One region of the Pseudomonas sp. SB113 genome, then DNA from elsewhere that is predicted to be linked to it. Evidence: predicted binding sites of a transcription regulator. Region 1 holds the regulator's gene; each other region holds the start of a gene.

Region 1 (7,144 bases):
AGCTTGATGGCATCGCGCAGCTGGTACAGGTTGAGGCTGGTGGTGTTGATCTTGAGGTCGGCGAGGTCAATGATCGGCCCCAGCAGCTTGGTTTCGTCCTCGATGGCTTCGGCCAGAGAACGGTGTGGGCTGCTGAGAGGGTGGCGTCGACGTGTCTCGGAGAAACGCTTGAGCAGGGTTTCTTCGTCGGCGTCCAGATACAGCACATCGCAATGAATGTGCTTGGCGCGCACCTCTTCTAGCAATTCCGGAAAACGCGTGAGGTGGCTCGGCAAGTTGCGGGCGTCAATCGAGACGGCAACCAGAGGCTGCGCCAATTCGGTATGGATCAGCGCGCGCTCCGCCAATTCCGGGAGGAGACCGGCCGGCAAGTTGTCGATGCAATAGAAACCGTTGTCCTCAAGAACGTTGAGGGCGGTACTTTTACCTGAGCCGGAGCGGCCGCTGACGATGATCAAGCGCATGATTACTGCCCGTTTTGTTCATCCAGAACAACTTGATACAGCGCTTCGTTACTGCTGGCGCTGCGCAGTTTGTCACGTACTTCCTTGCGGTCGAGCATGCTAGCGATCTGCCGAAGCAGTTCCAGGTGCGCATCGGTGGCGGCCTGTGGAACCAGCAGAACGAACAGCAGGTCGACCGGGGCACCGTCGATGGCGTCGAAATCGATAGGCGCGTCCAGGTGCAGCAGGGCGCTGACAGGTGTCTCGCAGCCTTTGAGGCGGCAGTGAGGAATGGCGATGCCGTTGCCAAAACCGGTGGAGCCGAGTTTTTCACGGGCAATCAGAGCCTCGAAGACATCTTGCATCTCCAGTTCAGGCACTTGGCTGCTGATCAGGTTGGCAATTTGTTCGAGGGCTTTCTTCTTGCTGCCGCCCGGCACGTTCACGAGGGAACGGCCGGGGGTCAGGATGGTTTCAAGTCGGATCATGGGGGGAGAGTTAACGACCTGTGCCCTGAAGCAGGCTCAGATTCTTTTCCTTATGCTTTTTGAGTTGGCGGTCAAGCTTGTCTGTGAGCAAGTCGATTGATGCATACATGTCTTCATGTTCGGCATTGGCGACCACTTCGCCGCCGGGTATCTGAAGTGTCGCTTCGATTTTCTGCTGAAGCTTGTCGACCTTCATGATGACCTGCACGTTGGTGATCTTGTCGAAATGGCCCTCAAGCTTCCTCAGCTTCTGCTCGACGTAGTCGCGTAGTGGAGGGGTGACTTCTATATGGTGTCCACTGATGTTGACTTGCATACAGCTTCTCCTTCGTTGCCAGTGCATAAAGCGGCGGGTAGGAATACCCGCCACTGGAACGCTGTGGCCCGCCCGTCACATCAAACGCTTACGCTCGCTGGAAGGCGCGATCCCAAGGGATTCGCGGTACTTGGCGACGGTTCGACGGGCGACCTGAATGCCTTGTGCTTCCAGTAAACCAGCGATCTTGCTGTCACTCAACGGCTTTTTCTGATTTTCCGCAGCAACCAGTTTTTTGATGATCGCGCGGATCGCCGTGGACGAGCATTCACCGCCTTCCGAGGTGCTGACATGACTGGAGAAAAAGTATTTCAACTCATAAATACCCCGTGGGGTATGCATGAATTTTTGTGTGGTCACCCGGGAAATCGTCGACTCGTGCATGCCCACGGCTTCTGCGATGTCGTGCAGAACCAGTGGCTTCATCGCCTCGTCGCCATATTCCAGGAAGCCGCGCTGGTGCTCGACGATCTGGGTGGCAACTTTCATCAGGGTTTCGTTGCGGCTCTGCAAGCTCTTGATGAACCAGCGCGCTTCCTGCAACTGGTTGCGCATGAAGGTGTTGTCGGCACTGGTGTCGGCGCGGCGAACAAAACCGGCGTACTGCGGGTTGACCCGCAGGCGCGGCACTGATTCCTGGTTCAGTTCTACCAGCCAGCGCTCGTTGTCCTTGCGCACGATCACGTCGGGAACGACGTATTCGGCTTCGCTGGACTCGATCTGTGAGCCTGGACGCGGGTTGAGGCTTTGCACCAGCTCAATGACCTGACGCAGGTCGTCTTCCTTGAGCTTCATGCGCCGCATCAACTGGCTGTAGTCGCGGCTGCCCAGCAGGTCGATGTAGTCGGTGACCAGGCGCTGGGCCTCGGCGAGCCATGGAGTCTTGGCAGGCAGCTGACGCAGTTGCAGCAGCAGGCATTCGCTCAGGCTGCGGGCACCGATGCCGGCGGGCTCGAACTGTTGGATACGGTGCAGGACGGCTTCGATTTCGTCCAGCTCGATGTCCAGCTCCGGGTCGAAGGCCTCGAGAATCTCTTCGAGCGTCTCGTCCAGATAACCCTGGTTATTGATGCAGTCGATCAGGGTCACGGCGATCAGGCGATCGGTGTCCGACATCGGCGCGAGGTTCAGTTGCCACAACAGATGGCTCTGCAAGCTCTCGCCGGCGGAAGTGCGGGTGGTGAAGTCCCACTCGTCATCATCATTGCTGGGCAGGCTGCTGGCGCTGGTCTGGTAGACGTCTTCCCAGGCGGTGTCCACCGGAAGTTCGTTGGGAATACGTTCGTTCCAATCGCCTTCCTCAAGGTTATCCACCGTGGGAGCGGTTTCCTGGTAGGAGGGTTCCTGTACGTCGGAATTGGGTTTTTGCTCGATGTTGTCAGCCAGCGGGTCTGCATTATCGAAGTCGTCGCCTTCTTCCTGGCGTTCGAGCATCGGATTGGACTCCAGGGCCTCCTGGATTTCCTGTTGCAGGTCCAGGGTCGACAATTGGAGCAGGCGGATGGCCTGTTGCAGCTGCGGTGTCATCGTCAGCTGCTGGCCCATTCTCAGGACTAGCGATGGTTTCATGGCAGGGGCTTAACACCTTATTCGCCGGCGCAATGCGCCATCCACGACAGGGCGCGTGAGCGCCAAACATAAGCAAATTATATGCCTGATATCGGGGGCTTTGCCTAGAGCGCGGTAACAATAAAAATCCGGAGGTTTTCATTGACTCCCGCGCATCAGGCAAGCGACCTGCCACCGCCTTGTTTTTGCAGGCGGCTTTACAGGCGGAACTCGTGACCCAGGTACACTTCCTTGACCAGCTCGTTGGCCAGGATGGTGGCAGAGTCGCCTTCGGCAATCAGCTGACCATCGTTGACGATATAGGCGGTTTCGCAGATGTCGAGGGTCTCACGCACGTTATGGTCGGTGATCAGCACACCGATGCCCTTTGCCTTGAGGTGATGGATGATCTGCTTGATGTCGCCGACCGAGATGGGGTCGACGCCGGCAAACGGTTCGTCCAGCAGGATGAACTTGGGGGCAGTGGCCAGGGCGCGGGCGATTTCCACGCGGCGTCGCTCGCCACCGGACAGGCTCATGCCAAGGTTGTCGCGAATGTGGTTGATGTGGAATTCCTGAAGCAGGCTTTCCAATTCTTTGCGGCGGCCGTCACGGTCGAGTTCCTTGCGGGTTTCAAGGATGGCCATGATGTTGTCGGATACCGACAGCTTGCGGAAGATCGACGCTTCTTGCGGAAGATAGCCGATACCAGCACGGGCGCGGCCGTGCATTGGCTGGTGGCTCACATCCAGGTCGTCGATCAGGACGCGACCTTGGTCCGCCTGGACCAGGCCGACGATCATGTAGAAGCATGTGGTCTTGCCGGCGCCGTTGGGGCCAAGCAAGCCGACGATCTGGCCGCTGTCGATCGACAGGCTGACGTCGCGCACGACCTGACGGCTTTTATAGGCCTTGGCCAGATGCTGGGCTTTCAGGGTTGCCATTACTCGGCCTTCTTCTTCGGCTGGATAACCATGTCGATACGTGGGCGTGGCGCAGTGACTTTGCTGCCATTGGCGCGACCGGCGTTGGCGATCTGCTTCACGGTGTCATAGGTGATCTTTTCGCCTTCCGTGGAGTTGCCATCGGGGCTGAGCACCTTGGCCTGGTCGATCAGCACGATGCGATTCTGTTGGGCGTGATACTGGATGGTCTTGCCGTAGCCCTTCATCGGGCCGGTATCGGTAGCTGACTGCTTCTGTTCGAAGTAAGCCAGGTTGCCCACCGACGTCACCACGTCGATATCGCCCGCCTGGGTGCGCGTCAGTGTCACCGTGTTGCCGGTGATCTTCATCGAGCCCTGGGTGATGATCACGCCGCCGGTGTAGGTGGCGACGCCTTGCTTGTCATCCAGCTGCGCATCGTCAGCCGAGATGTGGATCGGTTGCTGGCTATCGTTCGGCAGAGCCCAGGCGCTCACGCTTCCCAGTGCTGCGCCCAGACCGAGCAAAATAGGGAGAGTTTTAACGAGCCTCATACTGTCCTCTTACGTTCGATAGCAGGTGTATCCTGCTTTCTTTCAAATACGCTTTCATTCCCTTGCCAGTCGATACACCGCCAGCGCCGTCGATTCTAACGTCTTGCTCGGTCTGCGCATATTGCTTCTGTGGGAATACGGTCATGCGACTGCTGGTAATCACGGTGTCACGGTTTTTGGCGTCAGTACGCGCGACGCGTACCGAGTCAATCAGTTCTACCTCGGTGCCGTCCGGATTCACCTCGCCACGCTTGCTCGTGACATGCCATGGGAACTCGGTGCCGCGGTAGAGGTTCAGGTCCGGGTTGGTCAGCAGGGTGACTTCGGTAGCCTTCAAATGCTCGACCTTGTCCGAGGTCATCTCGTACTGCACCTTGCCGTCGGGCAGGAACTGCACGCTGTAGGCATTGGTTGCGTAATAGTCGATAGCCCCTCCGTCAACCTGCGCCGCAGGCTGGTCGAGGAAGCGCCCCGGGCTGATATTCCAGTAGCCCACCGCAAGGAACAGCGCGGCGATGACTCCGAATAGCAGGAAGTTGCGAATCTTTTTACTCAGCATAAAACGCTCTATAGGTAGGCGGCGTGGGCCGCTTCAAGACTGCCCTGGGCTCGCAGGATCAGTTCACAGAACTCGCGGGCGGCACCTTCGCCGCCACGGGCAATGGTGATGCCATGGGCGTGCTCGCGAACAAACGTCGCCGCATTGGCAACGGCCATGCCCAGGCCCACTCGGCGAATGACCGGCAAGTCGGGCAGATCATCGCCCAGGTAGGCGACCTGCTCATAGCTTAGGTTGAGTTGGCCAAGAAGCTCGTCCAGAACCACCAGTTTATCCTCGCGGCCCTGATACAGGTGAGGAATACCGAGGTTTTGTGCGCGGCGTTCCACAACGGGAGTTTTTCTGCCGCTGATAATCGCCGTTTGCACGCCCGCAGCCATCAGCATCTTGATGCCCTGGCCGTCTAGGGTGTTGAACGTCTTGAATTCGCTGCCGTCTTCGAGGAAGTACAGGCGGCCGTCGGTCAGCACGCCGTCAACGTCGAAAATCGCCAGTTTGATGTTTTTGCCGCGTTGCAACAGGTCGCTGGTCATTTACATCACTCCTGCACGCAGCAAGTCGTGCATGTTCAAGGCGCCAACCGGGTGGTCGTCGCTATTGACCACCACCAGCGCGCCGATCTTGTGGTCTTCCATGATCTTCAATGCTTCGGCTGCCAGCATTTCAGGGCGTGCAGTCTTGCCATGTGGGGTCATCACGGCGTCGATGGTCGCGGTGCGGATATCGATGGTGCGGTCCAGGGTGCGGCGCAAGTCACCGTCAGTGAATACCCCGGCCAGGCGTCCATCGGCTTCCAGGACGACGGTCATGCCCAAACCCTTGCGGGTCATTTCCATCAGCGCGTCCTTCAGCAGGGTACCGCGCTGGACGTGAGGCAATTCGTCGCCCGAGTGCATGACATTTTCCACTTTCAGCAACAGGCGGCGGCCCAGGGCGCCACCAGGGTGGGAAAACGCGAAGTCTTCAGCGGTGAATCCGCGGGCTTCCAGCAGCGCCACGGCCAAGGCGTCGCCCATGACCAGGGCGGCGGTGGTGGAGGAGGTCGGCGCCAGGTTCAGCGGGCAGGCCTCGTGGTCCACGTGAACATTCAGGTTCACGTCGGCGGCCTTGGCCAGCGTAGAGTCCGGGTTGCCGGTGAGGCTGATCATCTTGATGCCCAGGCGCTTGATCAGTGGCAGCAGGGTCACGATTTCGTTGGTGGTGCCGGAGTTGGACAGTGCCAGGATGATGTCATCCTTGGTGATCATGCCCATGTCACCATGGCTGGCTTCGGCAGGATGCACGAAAAATGCGGTGGTCCCCGTGCTGGCCAGGGTGGCGGCGATCTTGTTGCCGACGTGGCCCGACTTGCCCATGCCGACCACGACAACGCGGCCCTTACTGGCCAGAATCATCTCGCAGGCGCGTACGAAATCTGCGTCGATATGGGCCAGCAAGCCTTCCACGGCTTCAACTTCGAGGCGGATGGTGCGTTGTGCGGATTGAATAAGGTCGCTGGATTGGCTCATGTCTGAAGTCGTATAGCCTGACGAAAAGTCGGCGATTATAGCGGTAATGATCAAATCCCTCACGCAAGTTCGTCAGGCTTTATTCAACGGATGCCTGAGATCGATCCTCAGTAACATCGCCCGCAACGTTTTTTCCCTGCCCCTAAACTGAACTAGCGCTGTTCCGGCCTTGGGCGCCTTGTACCAGCAGTGATATAGTTCGCCGCCAGTTCGGTTCGCCCAGCCCATGTGGCTATCTATATGCGTCACCGTTGCAAACGTTTGTCGCATGCATGGTGTCTGAGTGAGAGGCTGCATCCCAAGGAGTTTAGATGAGTGCCGATAACGCCTACGCGGTCGAGCTGAAGGGACTGACCTTCAAGCGCGGGACGCGCAGCATCTTCAATAACGTCGATATTCGCATTCCCCGCGGCAAGGTCACGGGCATCATGGGTCCGTCCGGTTGCGGCAAGACCACGCTGTTGCGTCTGATGGGCATGCAATTGCGCCCCAGCGCCGGTGAGGTGTGGGTCAACGGCCAGAACCTGCCGACGCTGTCGCGCAGTGATCTGTTCGACGCGCGCAAGCATATGGGCGTGCTGTTCCAGAGCGGTGCGCTGTTTACCGACCTCGATGTGTTCGAGAACGTGGCGTTTCCGCTGCGGGTACATACCCAGCTGTCCGACGAAATGATTCGTGACATTGTGTTGCTGAAATTGCAGGCCGTAGGCCTTCGCGGCGCCATCGACCTGATGCCCGACGAACTGTCCGGCGGTATGAAGCGTCGTGTGGCCCTGGCGCGTGCCATCGCCCTCGACCCGCAGAT
Region 2 (7,144 bases), on a different contig from region 1:
CTACCGCATGGCCTGGTACCGTGGCCTGAAAACCACCTACTACCTCCGTGCCCTGGCCGCGACCAGCACCGAGAAGTCGACCATCAACACCGGTAAGCTGAATGCTGTTTCCAGCGGCAACCACGGTGATGATTCGGTGCTCGCCGCGCCTGCCGGCCCGGCACCCGTGCCAAAGGCCTGCGCGATTGACGAGCCGGATTGCGAAGCTTGCCAATAAGCTGAGCGACTCCCGGGCTTGAACGCCTGGGATTGAAAAAGCCCGATAGACCCCGACTGCATAGGGTTTATCGGGCTTTTTCGTTGCTGCGCCGAGGCGTTTGCCACTCCAGCCTCTAGGTAACCACTGACACTTCTGAACGCCACATCCCCTACCGCCTGATGATTGGCGAGCCAACAGGCCCTGAGCTGATCAGTGGCAAAGCCAAAAGGCAGCGTTCCTCCCATGCCTTTCAATGCATGAACCAAAGCACCGCAGAAGGTTTTCAACACCTACAAAAAAGCCCCTCTTACGAGGGGCTTCTTGTGGAGCGCTACCGCATCAGGTCATCTGAATGATGGTCTGCATGATGGTGCTCTGGGTGGAGATGGTCTTGGCGTTCGCCTGGTAGTTGCTCTGGGCCTTGATCAGGTCCACCAGCTCATTGGTCAGGTTGACGTTGGAGTTCTCCAGGGAGTTGGCCACGATCGAACCCAGGGTACCGGATTGCGGGGTGTCGTAACCCGGCTGGCCCGAGGCGAAGGTCTCTCTCCATGCGGTGCCGCCCGACGGCTGCAAGCCTTGCTCGTTGTTGAAGCTGGCCAGGGAGATCTGGCCGATGGCCTTGCTCTGCTGGTTGCTGAACGTGGCGAACAGTACGCCGCTGCCGTCGATTTTCAGGCCGGTGATCTGGCCGGTAGCGTAGCCATCGGTGATCGGAGGGTTACGGTAGCTGGCCGAGTTGTACTGGGTGATGTTGGCCATGTTGATGGCGATCCCCGTTGGGTTCGCCGTCGCACCGTTTGCCTTCCAAACACCAGCGGTCACTGTACCGGGGACCCAGCCGGTAATGGTCAGGGTGTTATTGGCCACACCGCCCGTCGTGACACTGGTGAGCGTGCCCGAACCGTCAAAGGCCAGCGTCGACGGTACCGGTGGGGTGGCCGGGGTGCCGCCCGTCGGCGGCGAACCGTCTGGGTTACGGCCATCAATCAGGGTGTAGGCGTTCCACTTGTTGCCATCTGTTTTCACCAGGTATTGCACCATCGGGTGTGCGTTGCCTTGGGCATCGTACAAGGTGGTGCTGTACTGGGTGGTGAAGGTACTGGTGTCCGCCGGGTCGAATGGCTTGAGCGTCTGGTTGATCACCGGTTCCGAGGAGTTCAGGTTACTGGTGGAGTCCACCTTGGTAGACGCCTTCGGCGGCAGGTTCGACAGGTTCAATTGCAGGTCGGTCAGACCGCCCTTGATGATTTTGCCATCATCGTCCGCCGCGTAGCCTTGCAGGCGCGAGGTACCGGTATTGTTGGTGATGTAGCCGTCTTTATCGGCACGGAAAGCACCGCTGCGGGTGTACTCCAGCGAGCCGTCGCTACCTTTCTGCACGAAGAAGCCGCCGCCCTGGATCGCCATGTCCAGGATGCCGCCACTGCCGTTGACGTCACCCTGGGTGAACTGCTGGGACACAGCCGCCAGGTTCACACCGTTGCCGATGCTGTTCTGGCCGGTGCCCAGTTTGGACGCGGCGTAGATGTCGGCGAATTCCGCACGGGACGACTTGAAGCCAGTGGTCGCAACGTTGGCGATGTTGTTGCCGGTTACGTCCAGTTGTTTGTTGGCCGCATAGAGGCCGCTAAGGCCGATGTTAAAAGACATGTTTCTCTCCCTCTGCCGTATTTAGCCGGCTCTATGTACCGATAGTCTGAATTTGCGACAGCTTGACGCTGCCCATGCCACCTGCAAGGTTCAGCAGCATTTCGCCGCCGGTCTTGCTCAACGTCACGCTGGTCACCGTTGCCGGCAACGAAGTCGCCATGGCTACCGATTCGCCTTTGTCGTTCTTGGTCGTCGCCGCGAAGGTGTAGGTGCCGGCTGGGGCAACCTCACCGTTGTCGTTCTTGCCATCCCAGATAAAGTCGGACGAACCCGCGCTTTGAGCACCCATATCGATGGTGCGCACCACGTTGCCGTCTTTATCGGAGATCTTGATCGAGACGTTGCCCGTCGCCGCAGTCACCGCTACCGAACCGGTCATGCTCTTGCTCGTGTCCACCAAGGCCTTGTTGGTCTGGGTGATGATCGAGCGTCCTACCAGCGAAGAAGCCTGCAGCGCCTGCGAGGAGCTGAAGTTGCTGGAGATCGCATTGACCGAATCGTTCAGGGTATTGATGCCTTCCAGGCTGCTGAACTGCGCCAGCTGGGCCACGAATGCACCGTTGTCCTGAGGCGACAGCGGGTTCTGGTTTTTCAGTTGGGTCACCAGCAGTTGCAGGAACGCGTCCTTGCCCAGTGACTGGCTGCCCGTCGCGGTCTTGGTAGCGTCGGTGACGGTGGTATTGTCTGTGGCGGTCTTGACCTTGGAATTGAAAAGGTCCTGGACCGCCGAATTGGTCGTGGTATCAACGATGGCCATTATTTGGCGCCCCTTATCACTGACCCAGGGTCAGGACCTTCTGCATCATGGTTTTGGCGGTGTTCATCATTTCCGCGTTGGTCTGGAACGAGCGGCTGGCGGAGATCATGTCTGCCATTTCCTCGACCACGTTGACGTTGGGGTAATAGACATAACCCTTTTCGTTCGCGGCAGGATGGTTCGGCTCGTAACGGGCCTCGAGGTTGCTCTGGTCTTCGACCACGCCGAGCACCTGCACGCCCTGACCGGCTGCGTCCTGGTTCTGGAACAGCGAATCGCTGCCGCCGCTCTGGCCGCCCTGGAACATGGTGGCGAACACCGGGTGACGGGCGCGATAGGTCTGGTCGATGCTCGAAGACACAGTCTCGGCGTTGGCGATGTTACTGGCGACGGTGTTCAAGCGCGTGGTCTGCGCGCTCATGCCACTGCCGGCAATATTGAAAACACTGGACAGGGACATGGCTTACTCTCCACGCAGGGCTGACATCAGCCCTTTGAATTTACTGTTGAGCAGGGTAAAGCTGGCCTGAAAGTTCACCGAGTTCTCGGCGTAGGCCGATTGCTCCAGCTGGGCGTCGACAGTGTTCTGGTCGATCGACGGCTGCATCGGCGTGCGATACAGCAGCGACTCGTCACCACTGCTCAGGCCTTGCGCTTCGATATGACGGCTGTTGGTCATGTTCAAGGCGAAGGTGCCGTTCTTGGTCTTGTCCTGCTGTGCGGCGAGCACGGCGGAGAAGTCCAGGTCCCGAGCCTTGTAGTTCGGGGTATCGGCGTTGGCAATGTTGTTGGCCAGGACTTCGGCACGCTGAGCGCGGAAGCCCAGGGCTTGTTCGTGGATACCGAGCGCTTTATCGAAGCTGATGCTCATGGCGGAAACCTTTAGGCTGACCTGCTGTTCGTTAACAGGGTTATAGCAAGGCGCATGCCAATATCTGATAACCCCGTAAATCAAGGGGTTGCGAGGAGCTTGCCGGCGGCAATGCCAGAAAAGCGGCAACGGGTTTCCGCGTGGCGCCAGTAAAGCGGCAATGGGGAGTTGCCGCTTTCATCAACTTTGCCGCAGAAACAAATGTGGGAGGGGGCTTGCCCCCGATAGCGGAGTATCAGTGATAGACACATCAACTGAACCACCGCTATCGGGGGCAAGCCCCCTCCCACATTCTTGACCGCGTCCGCTTTATTACTTGGCCTGGTAGATGATCCCCGGACTGCACTGCACCATCTGGAAATGATCCGGCAGGCCATTGAGCGCCTCGGATGCACCGAGGAACAGGTAGCCGCCACGCTTGAGGGTGCCGTGGATGCGCAACAGGATGTCCTTCTTCACTTCGGCCGAGAAGTAGATCAGCACATTGCGGCAAAACACCATGTCGAACTTGCCCAGGCTGGCGTAGCTGTCGAGCAGGTTGAACGAGCGAAACTCCACGCGACTCTTGATCGGCGCCTTGACCGCCCAACGCCCTGCCCCTTTCGGGTCGAAGTAACGTTGCAGGCGTTCCTGGGACAAACCACGGCCCAGGGCCAGGCTGTCGTACTCGCCGGTCTTGCAGTTGGTGAGCATGGTGCCGGACAGGTCGGTGGCGACGATCTGCGCCCCGGCTTTAAGCTGGCCCATGTTGGTCCGTTCGAACTCATCGATGGACATCGAAATCGAGTACGGTTCCTGACCCGAGGAGCAGGCGGCCGACCAGATACGCAGGCGCTGGCCCGGGCTGGCCTTGATGGCCTCCGGCAGCACTTTGCTCTTGAGCACTTCAAAGGGGTAGGTATCGCGAAACCACAGGGTTTCGTTGGTGGTCATGGCATCGACCACCATCTCCTTAAGGCCACTGCGCGGCTGCCCCTGGATCCGTTGAACCAACTCGCCCAGGGACTTGATGCCCTGCTGCTCCATCAGTTTGTTAAGACGGCTGGATACCAGGTATTGCTTGTTTTCACCGAGCAATATGCCACAGGCTTTTTCCAGGAAGACCCGGAACTGTTCAAAATCCAAATTACCCGTAGACACTGATACCGCCTCTAAAATCGTATGACCGCCAGGGGAAAAACCCTAGCTGTGATCTGCTGCCTTGATCCGGTCGACTACCCGGGATGCCAGGTCATCAGGGCGGAATTTGGCAAGGAAGTCATCGGCACCGACCTTCTTGACCATCGCCTGATTGAATACGCCCGACAACGAAGTATGCAGGATGATATGCAATTTTTGCATGCGTGGATCGCTGCGTATCTCAGCAGTGAGGGTATAGCCGTCCATTTCCGGCATCTCGATGTCGGAGATCATCATCAAGAATTCTTCTTCCGGCTTCTTGCCTTCCTCCACCAGCTTGCGCAGGTAATCCAGGGCCTGGCGACCATCATTGAGCGCCACAACCTCCACGCCGACGGTTTGCAGGCAGCGTGTCACCTGTTTACGCGCCACCGAGGAGTCATCCACCGTGAGCACTCGCAGCGAGACCGCCTTGTGCGCCGTTTCGGCGTCTACCACACCCACGGAAATCGATTCCGAGGTGGGTGCGACTTCGGCGAGGATCTTCTCCACGTCGATGATTTCCACCAACTGGTTATCGACCCGCGTCACCGCCGTGAGGTAGTGATCGCGCCCGGTGCCCTTGGGCGGCGGATGGATCTCTTCCCAGTTCATGTTGACGATACGTTCCACCGAGCGCACCAGGAAACCCTGGGTCTTGGTGTTGTACTCGGTAATAATCACGAACGGATTCTCGCGATCCTGCAGGCCAGCCGAACCGGTGGCCAGGGCCAGGTCAAGAATCGGGATGGTCGCGCCACGGATATTGGCGACGCCGCACACCACCGGGCTGGACTTGGGCATGATCGTCAGCTTCGGGCATTGCAACACTTCCCGCACTTTGAACACGTTAATGCCATACAGCTGCTTGCCATCCAGGCGAAAAAGCAGCAACTCCAGGCGATTCTGCCCTACCAGCTGTGTGCGCTGGTTTACTGAATCCATTACTCCTGCCATGCCATGACTCCTACGCTAAAACCTTTGGCTATACCTACAAGGGCGACGCGCACCCAACACTAAACGGCACGAGCTTTGCTATTTGTTGAATTATGGACATTAAAACGACAGTTTCCCGACGCCTTCACCTGACACGGTTTTGCAGATTGCTCTGCGTACCGCTGGCACTGCTCGCCTTCAGCCTGGGCGCCACGGCCCGTGCCGAGAACGTCACCTTGCCTGATCTACTTATCGGCGTCACTCAGGGCTTTCTTGAGTTCACTGTAGAAGATTATCTGGCGACCACACAGACGCCGGGGCGTTATGAAATCCAGGTCAACCAGTTGGACCCACGCCTGCGCATGCCGATGTGTGACAAGGAATTGACAGCCACCCTGGAAAGCCCCGCCCAACCGATCGGGCGCGTGACGGTCAAGGTACGCTGCGAAGGCGCCTCGCCCTGGACCGTGTTCGTGCCGGCCCAGGTCAAATTGTTCCGTGAAGTGGTGGTGGTTGCTCGCCCGCTGAAACGCACGGGCATCATCGGTTTTGAGGACGTTGTACTGCGTGAACGCGATATCAGCCAGATCAACCAGGGCTACCTGACATCCCTGGACCAGGCGATCGGACAGAAATTGACCCGACCAGTGGTCACCGATCAGGTCATTACCCTAGTGCATCTGGAACAGGCCGAGGTCATTCGCAAGGGCGATCAGGTGGTGATCTCCGCCAGCAGCGGCGGTTTAAACGTGAAAATGCCGGGCGAAGCATTGTCCAACGGCGGCATGAGCGAACAGATTCGGGTCAAGAACCTCAACTCCAACCGCGTGATCAAGGCGCGGGTGACAGCCCCAGGGCAAGTCGAGGTCGCGTTATAGATTACTGGTACAGGACGCTGGGTTTTCCTACACTGTGCACGAGAAGCGCCGTGCGGAGATTTATTGTCATTCGCGCCTAAAGTTTGTCAGGGTATGGCCGAAAACATGGCAAGCGTCCAAATACCCAGAGGTTTTTTTATCATGGTCATCGATTTCAGCCGTTTGAATAACACCCCGACGACGTCAGGCACTACGCGCACCACCGGCACCAAGGACAGCGTAGAAGCCAAGGCCCCGGCGCTGCCCGCCAAGGCAGAACAGGCCAATGCCAGCCAAAGCGGGGAATCCGTACACCTGAGCAATGAGGCTCAACAGTTGCAGAAGGTCACTGACTCGCTGCGCGATCAACCGGTAGTCAATAAAGCCCGCGTGGCCGAATTGAAGCAGGCGATCGCCGATGGCAGCTATAAAGTCGACAGCAACCGTGTAGCCAGCAAGCTGCTTAACTTCGAAGCCGAGCGCTAGGCAAAGGCCTGCGCAGGGCTTTTGGACGCTTAAAACCCAAGGCCAGCCATGCATCACGACGAACATTTGCTTCAACTGATCATTGATGATCTAGCGCCGACGCAACAGTTGCTCGAGCTGCTCAAAGAAGAATCCCTGGCCCTCTATGGCCGGGACATGCCGCTGCTGGAAGAAATTCTGGCGCGCAAACAGTCGTTGATCGTCCTGCTGGAACAGCACGGCAAAAA
Region 3 (7,144 bases), on a different contig from region 1:
CGGCATTCTCGTTGACGGTCAACGAGGCCGAAGTGTGCTGCAACCACAGGTGTAACAGGCCGACGCGACACGCCTTCAATTCAGGCAAGCCGGCAAGCAACTCATCGGTCACCAAGTGAAAGCCCCGGGGCTTGGCCCGCAGGGTAATCAGGGTCTGTTGCCACATACAGTTCTCCGCCCATCGGCGCGCATTCTAGCGCGCTCTGGGAAAAAACAAAGTGCCGAATACGCCTACATGCCTGTAAGACATTCGCACGGTGGAAAGTGCCGCGTGCGCCCCATCACAAACTCGACGCAAAAACCGGTACAGCTTGTTATCACTGACAAACGCCAGGCAAAAAAATGCCCGGCAAGCCGGGCATCTTTTTTTCGCGTACTTACAGGTTGTAGCCGCGTTCGTTGTGTTGCGCCAGGTCGAGGCCGACAGCCTCTTCCTCTTCGGTAACCCGCAGCCCCATGACCGCGTCCAGCACCTTGAGGATGATGAAGGTCACGATAGCCGTGTAGATCACGGTGAAACCGACACCTTTGCACTGGATCCAGACTTGAGCTGCGATGTCAGTCACGGTGCCGAAGCCGCCCAATGCAGGGGCTGCAAACACACCGGTGAGGATCGCGCCGACGATACCGCCGATACCGTGCACACCGAATGCGTCCAGGGAGTCGTCGTAGCCCAGCTTGCGCTTGAGGCTGGTGGCGCAGAAGAAGCAGACCACACCGGCCACCAGGCCGATCACCAGGGCGCCCATCGGGCCAACAGTGCCGGCGGCCGGTGTAACGGCTACCAGACCAGCCACGACACCCGAGGCGATGCCCAGTGCGCTTGGCTTACCGTGAGTGATCCACTCGGCGAACATCCAGCCCAGTGCTGCAGCAGCGGTCGCAATCTGAGTCACCAGCATCGCCATACCGGCGGTGCCGTTGGCCGCAGCCGCAGAGCCGGCGTTGAAGCCGAACCAGCCGACCCACAGCATGGCCGCACCCACCAGGGTGTAACCCAGGTTATGAGGCGCCATCGGGGTGGTTGGGAAGCCTTTACGCTTGCCGAGCACGATACACGCCACCAGGCCAGCTACACCGGCGTTGATGTGCACCACGGTGCCGCCAGCGAAGTCCAGCACGCCCCAGTCCCACAGCAGGCCACCGTTGCCGCTCCACACCATGTGGGCGATTGGCGCATAGACCAGGGTGAACCAGATAGCCATGAAGATCAGCATGGCGGAGAACTTCATGCGTTCGGCGAACGCACCTACGATCAGCGCCGGGGTGATGATGGCGAAGGTCATCTGGAAGGTGATGAACACTGCTTCCGGGAACAGCGCAGCCGGCCCGGTGATGCTGGCCGGGGTCACACCCGCCAGGAACGCCTTGCCCATGCCGCCGAAGAAGGAGTTGAAGTTGACCACCCCCTGTTCCATACCGGTGGTATCGAACGCGATGCTATAGCCGTAGATGACCCACAGAATGCTGATCAGGCCCGTGATGGCGAAGCACTGCATCATCACCGACAGAATGTTCTTGGAGCGCACCATGCCGCCGTAGAACAGCGCCAGGCCTGGAATGGTCATGAACAGCACCAGCGCGGTGGATGTGAGCATCCAGGCGGTGTCGCCGGAATTGAGGACTGGAGCAGCCACTTCGTCTGCCGCCATGGCCAGGCTTGGCATTACGATGGACAACAGGGCTCCGAGCCCTGCGAATTTACGCAGAGTCATATTGTTTTCTCCTGGGGCGTTGGGGTTTGGCGGCTTAGATTGCGTCGGTATCGGTTTCGCCGGTACGGATGCGAATAGCCTGTTCCAGATTGACCACGAAGATCTTGCCGTCACCAATTTTGCCGGTGTTGGCGGCCTTGGTTATCGCCTCGATAACCCGGTCAAGATCCTTGTCGTCAATGGCGACATCAATCTTCACCTTCGGCAGGAAATCGACTACATATTCCGCGCCGCGATACAGCTCGGTGTGACCCTTCTGCCGACCGAAGCCCTTGACCTCAGTAACGGTAATGCCCTGCACGCCGATCTCGGACAACGACTCGCGTACATCGTCCAACTTGAACGGCTTGATGATGGCAGTGACTAGCTTCATGAAAACTCTCTCCCGAATTGGTGGACTTGCCCCAGGAAAACAAACCCGTCTCAAGTCTAAGCGCAGTGCCTGGCTTTGTAACGCATCGTCGCAAGGGCAATTGCCATTGCGACGCCAGCGAACCACTGGTGACGAAACCTGTACCCCTGATCCGTCGGCGCACTGCATTCGTCACAGCGACTGCATCAGTGCATGGGTCATGATCGTCTAAGCAGAAACCTTGCCAGCTCCGTAAAAATCACTGAAATCAGTCCTTTGCCCACTCAAGCCCACCAGCGGGGCTATCTGGCGACGGCAATGCGCACGAAAACGGTGCATAGCCGCCCAGCCTGATGCGCGAAAAGCGTGCGACTCAGGCCGTGAAAAAGACTATAGACGCTGCGTGATACACTGCCCGCCAACAGTTTTCCGGAATATTCCCCATGCTCGCGCCCAAAGACCTCCTCGACGCCCTGAGCGGCCATGCCTCTCGCCTGTTCAGCGGCGACACCCCGCTGCCCCGCAATGAAATCGAAAGCCAGTTCAAGGCCTTGCTGCAAAGTGGCTTCAGCAAGCTCGACCTGGTGAGCCGGGAAGAGTTTGATAGCCAGATGGTGGTTCTCGCCCGCACCCGTGCGCGGTTGGAGAGCCTGGAGGCTAAGGTCGCAGAGCTGGAAGCGCGGTTGAGCCCTCCTGCTGAATAAACGCGATCAATGTGGGAGGGGGGTTGCTCCCTCCCACATTTGCTCTGGATACGTTCTGTAAAACCTCCCCGCCTCGCGTCCCCCCACCTCGTCTACCCTTGAAAAACCGCAGGAAGCGGCCTCCCCATTCAAGGAACGAGCATGTCCCTCGCCATCGTCCACAGCCGCGCCCAGATCGGCGTCGAAGCCCCTGCCGTCACCGTCGAAGTGCATATGGCCAATGGTCTGCCGTCCCTGACGCTGGTGGGGCTGCCCGAAACCGCGGTCAAGGAAAGCAAGGACCGCGTGCGCAGTGCCATTCTCAACTCCGCGCTGCAATACCCCGCCCGCCGGATCACCCTCAACCTCGCGCCCGCCGACCTGCCCAAGGACGGCGGGCGTTTTGATCTGGCGATTGCCCTGGGGATCCTGGCGGCCAGTATGCAGGTGCCGGCGTTGATGCTCGATGACGTGGAATGCCTGGGGGAGCTGGCGCTGTCCGGTGAAGTACGAGCGGTAAAAGGCGTGTTGCCGGCAGCGCTGGCAGCGCGCAAGGCCGGGCGCACCGTGATAGTGCCGCGGGCAAATGCCGAGGAAGCATGCCTGGCTTCCGGGTTGAAGGTGATTGCGGTGGACCACCTGCTGCAGGTGGTGGCGCATCTGAATGGACATGTGCCGATCGAGCCTTACAAGTCCGATGGCTTGCTGTACTTGAACAAGCCTTACCCGGACTTGAGTGAAGTGCAGGGCCAACTGGCGGCCAAGCGCGCGTTGCTGATTGCGGCGGCGGGCGCGCATAACCTGCTGCTCAGTGGGCCGCCCGGCACCGGCAAGACCTTGCTCGCCAGCCGCCTGCCAGGTTTGTTACCCCCGTTGAACGAACAGGAGGCGCTGGAGGTTGCCGCGATTCAATCGGTTGTAAGCCTGGCACCGCTGAGCCATTGGCCCCATCGACCGTTCCGCCAACCGCATCACTCGGCATCAGGCCCGGCACTGGTGGGCGGCGGCTCGAAACCACAGCCGGGAGAAATCACCCTGGCTCATCATGGGGTGCTGTTCCTGGATGAACTGCCGGAATTTGATCGCAAGGTGTTGGAAGTGCTGCGTGAACCGCTGGAATCGGGGCATATCGTGATTTCCCGAGCCCGCGACCGAGTGAGTTTCCCGGCACGCTTTCAGCTGGTCGCGGCGATGAACCCCTGCCCTTGCGGCTATATGGGCGAACCCAGCGGGCGCTGTCGCTGTACGCCGGAGCAGATCCAGCGGTATCGCAACAAGCTGTCCGGGCCGTTGCTGGACCGGATCGATTTGCACCTCACCGTGGCTCGGGAAACGACTGCGCTGAACCCGATCCAACAGGCGGGCGAGGATACCGCCCATGCCTCAGCACGAGTCGCCCAAGCCCGCGAGCATCAGCAAAAGCGCCAGGGCTGTGCGAATGCCTTTCTTGATCTGCCAGGGCTGCGCGAGCACTGCAAGCTCGCGAAGGTGGATGAAGGCTGGCTGGAAACGGCCTGTGAACGACTGACGCTGTCACTGCGCGCGGCGCATCGGCTGCTCAAGGTGGCACGCACCCTGGCGGATCTGGATCAGGTGGATGCCATCTCGCGTGACCATTTGAAGGAAGCCCTGCAATATCGCCCGGCGGCGATCACTTAAGCTTGGCGCAGATCTAAATGTGGGAGGCGTTTTCCCCCTTCCACACTTTGTACAGCGGTGGCTCAGCGAAATCGATCCACCTCATGGCGCAGGCTCGCCGCCAGCGTCTCCAGCTCCTTGGCGGTAATCGCCAGGTTGGACACCACTTCACGCTGCTCGCTGTTGGCCAGCGCGATGCTCTGCAGGTTGCTGCTGAGCAGGGTCGCGGTGCTGCTCTGCTCCTGGGTGGCGGTGGTGATCGCAGCGAACTGCTGACCGGCCGAGCGGCTTTGCTCATCGATACGCGCCAGGGCCGAGGCCACGTCAGCGTTGCGCGACAGACCTTCCTGCATCAGCGCGTTGCCTTGTTCCATGGTGCTGATGGCGTTGCCGGTTTCCTTCTGAATGCTCTGGATCATCCCGGAAATTTCGTCGGTGGCCTCGCGGGTACGCGACGCCAGATTACGTACTTCGTCCGCCACCACGGCGAAACCACGGCCTTGCTCCCCTGCGCGGGCGGCTTCAATAGCAGCGTTGAGCGCCAGCAAATTGGTCTGTTCGGCAATCGAGGTGATCACGCCGACGATCCCGCCGATTTCCTGGGAGCGCTGGCCGAGGGTGTTGATCACCGTGGCCGTGCTGTTCAGGGCCGTGGCAATGTGTTCCAGGGACGACGACGCTTCCTGCATCGAAGTGCGGCCAATGCGGGTCTGCTGGGCGTTTTCCTGAGCCAGGCGTTCGGTATTGCCCATGTTGTCGGCGATATTCAACGACGTGGCGCTGAACTCCTCCACCGCGCCGGCCATGCTGGTGATCTCGCCGGACTGCTGCTCCATGCCCTCATAGGCACCGCCGGACAAACCGGACAACGCCTGGGCGCGGCTGTTGACCTCTTCGGCCGCGTTACGGATATGCGAGACCATGGTCGACAGCGCTTCGCCCATCTGGTTGAAGCTGCGCGCCAGTTGGCCGATTTCGTCATGGCTGGACACATTCAAGCGTGCGCTCAAATCGCCCGCGCCCAAGGCCTCGGCCTGACGCACCAGGTCACTCAGGGGCTGCAACTTGCTGCGCAGCAACCAGACCGTCGCGCCCACGGCCAGCAACATCGCCAGCACGCTGCCGATCACCAGGCGAATACCCACAGCCCAGGTCACAGCGCGGATTTCAGCTTTCGGCATGCTCGCGATTACGGCCCAAGGCCCGCCTTCGAACGGTACCGAAACGCTATAGAAATCTTCGTTCTTGTCGCTCCAGAAGCGGCCTTTGCCTGGGGTCTTGGCCAGGTCCAGCATCACCGGCACCGATTGATCCAGCGCCTGCACGCCGGCGGGTGGCACCAGCCAGTGCTTCTGCTCATCCAGCAGCGCAAGGGAACCGGTCTGGCCAATTCGGAAGCGCTTGAGGTTTTCGAATTGGACATTCTGCGCATCGGTGTAGTCAAAACCGATGAACAGCACAGCAATGACCTTACCGCCGCTGTCACGCACCGGGCTGTACTGGGTCATGTAGGAGCGATCGAACAATACCGCCCTGCCGATATAGGTCTGCCCACCCACAACGCGCTGATAGGCTGGGCCCTGACGGTCGAGGACGGTACCGATGGCGCGGTTGCCATCCTGCTTGGTCAAGGACGTGCTGATACGGATGAAGTCGTCGCCACTGCGCACAAATACGGTGGCCACGCCGCCGGACATTTGCTTGAACTCATCCACTTGATCAAAGTTGTTATTCAGCACCTCGCTGCCTAGGTACAGGCTCGGCGTCTGAACACCGGCCACGGTCACGGGCTGGTCCGCATGCACGCTCAACCCGGCGCCGAAGCGCTTTTCAAACAGCCCGCTCAAACGCTGAGTGCTCTCGCGCAAGGTGCCGTGGAAGGTATTGAGCTGGTCGGCGAGCAAACGCGCCTCACTGGCCAGGTGTTCCTCGCGGGTGTCGAGGTTGGCGGAGTCGAGGGAACGCAAGGCAAACACCGTACTGCCGCTGATAACGACAGCCAGAATCACGGCTAACGCGAGACCTAACTGGGAGGCGATCCGGGCGCGAGGTTGAGACATGACAGCTCCTGGCCGAGGCCAGGATCATCCTGATCTCATAGCGCTGCTCGGCAAATTATCTGATGGGAAGCGTTGGTGCACGATAGTTCCAACACACCTACTTCGGCGGGCTGAGGCAATACTTGAGCGATTAACAGGGGTATGACGCAAACGGTTGCCAACCAACATCTCCAACCCTTCAGTCGAGACGCTCTACCGCAGGCAACACCATGGCCTGTACCTCGCTTTGCAGAAAATCCGCCAAGCGTCGCAAGCGCTCGCCACCGGGGCGGGTTTTTGGCCACACCAGGTAGTAATTTTCCCCGCTGGCCACGGCCGTCGGCCATGGCAGGCTCAATCGTCCTTGGGCTACGTCTTCTGCCACCATCAGCAAATCGCCCATGGAAACGCCGTAGCCCCGCGCGGCGGCGATCATGCCCAACTCCAGGGTATCGAACACCTGCCCCCCCTTGAGTGACACTTGGGACGACAGCTGCATGCGCTCCAGCCAATTACGCCAGTCTCGCCGGTCGGGCGTGGGGTGCAGCAATTCGGCGGTGGCCAGGCGCGCGGCGTCCCAAGGACCCTCCTCCAGCAGGTTCGGCGCACCGACAGGAATCAACAGCTCGGGGAACAGGTAAATGGCCTCCCAATCCGCCGGAAAGCGCCCATCGCTCAGCAGCACCGCACAGTCGAAAGGCTCCTGATTGAAGTCCA

The links. Region 1 encodes sigma-54, which starts transcription at its own class of promoters, with help from an activator protein. Its sites were predicted from a motif close to ANTGGCATNNANNTTGCTNT; they were not measured.
Region 2: the regulator sigma-54 is predicted to act here: its motif matches at 3,523-3,542, upstream of flgB (flagellar basal body rod protein FlgB).
Region 3: the regulator sigma-54 is predicted to act here: its motif matches at 2,297-2,316, upstream of glnK (P-II family nitrogen regulator).

The regions. Positions count from the first base shown of each region.
Region 1 is NZ_JBFMHW010000001.1:531,626-538,769, reverse strand. It holds gene rapZ (RNase adapter RapZ) at 1-464, opposite strand, end outside; gene ptsN (PTS IIA-like nitrogen regulatory protein PtsN) at 467-931, opposite strand; gene raiA (ribosome-associated translation inhibitor RaiA) at 942-1,247, opposite strand; gene AB1462_RS02510 (RNA polymerase factor sigma-54) at 1,323-2,816, opposite strand; gene lptB (LPS export ABC transporter ATP-binding protein) at 3,014-3,739, opposite strand; gene lptA (lipopolysaccharide transport periplasmic protein LptA) at 3,739-4,272, opposite strand; gene lptC (LPS export ABC transporter periplasmic protein LptC) at 4,259-4,831, opposite strand; gene AB1462_RS02490 (HAD family hydrolase) at 4,840-5,364, opposite strand; gene AB1462_RS02485 (KpsF/GutQ family sugar-phosphate isomerase) at 5,365-6,339, opposite strand; gene AB1462_RS02480 (ATP-binding cassette domain-containing protein) at 6,651-7,144, shown strand, end outside.
Region 2 is NZ_JBFMHW010000003.1:361,893-369,036, reverse strand. It holds gene AB1462_RS06395 (ribonucleoside-diphosphate reductase subunit alpha) at 1-217, shown strand, start outside; gene flgE (flagellar hook protein FlgE) at 539-1,852, opposite strand; gene flgD (flagellar hook assembly protein FlgD) at 1,884-2,609, opposite strand; gene flgC (flagellar basal body rod protein FlgC) at 2,626-3,069, opposite strand; gene flgB (flagellar basal body rod protein FlgB) at 3,073-3,480, opposite strand; gene cheR (protein-glutamate O-methyltransferase CheR) at 3,793-4,620, opposite strand; gene AB1462_RS06365 (chemotaxis protein CheV) at 4,663-5,595, opposite strand; gene flgA (flagellar basal body P-ring formation chaperone FlgA) at 5,688-6,452, shown strand; gene flgM (flagellar biosynthesis anti-sigma factor FlgM) at 6,594-6,917, shown strand; gene AB1462_RS06350 (flagella synthesis protein FlgN) at 6,966-7,144, shown strand, end outside.
Region 3 is NZ_JBFMHW010000005.1:57,686-64,829, forward strand. It holds gene AB1462_RS08460 (secondary thiamine-phosphate synthase enzyme YjbQ) at 1-166, opposite strand, end outside; gene AB1462_RS08465 (ammonium transporter) at 378-1,715, opposite strand; gene glnK (P-II family nitrogen regulator) at 1,750-2,088, opposite strand; gene AB1462_RS08475 (accessory factor UbiK family protein) at 2,511-2,771, shown strand; gene AB1462_RS08480 (YifB family Mg chelatase-like AAA ATPase) at 2,913-4,409, shown strand; gene AB1462_RS08485 (methyl-accepting chemotaxis protein) at 4,472-6,448, opposite strand; gene AB1462_RS08490 (LysR substrate-binding domain-containing protein) at 6,627-7,144, opposite strand, start outside.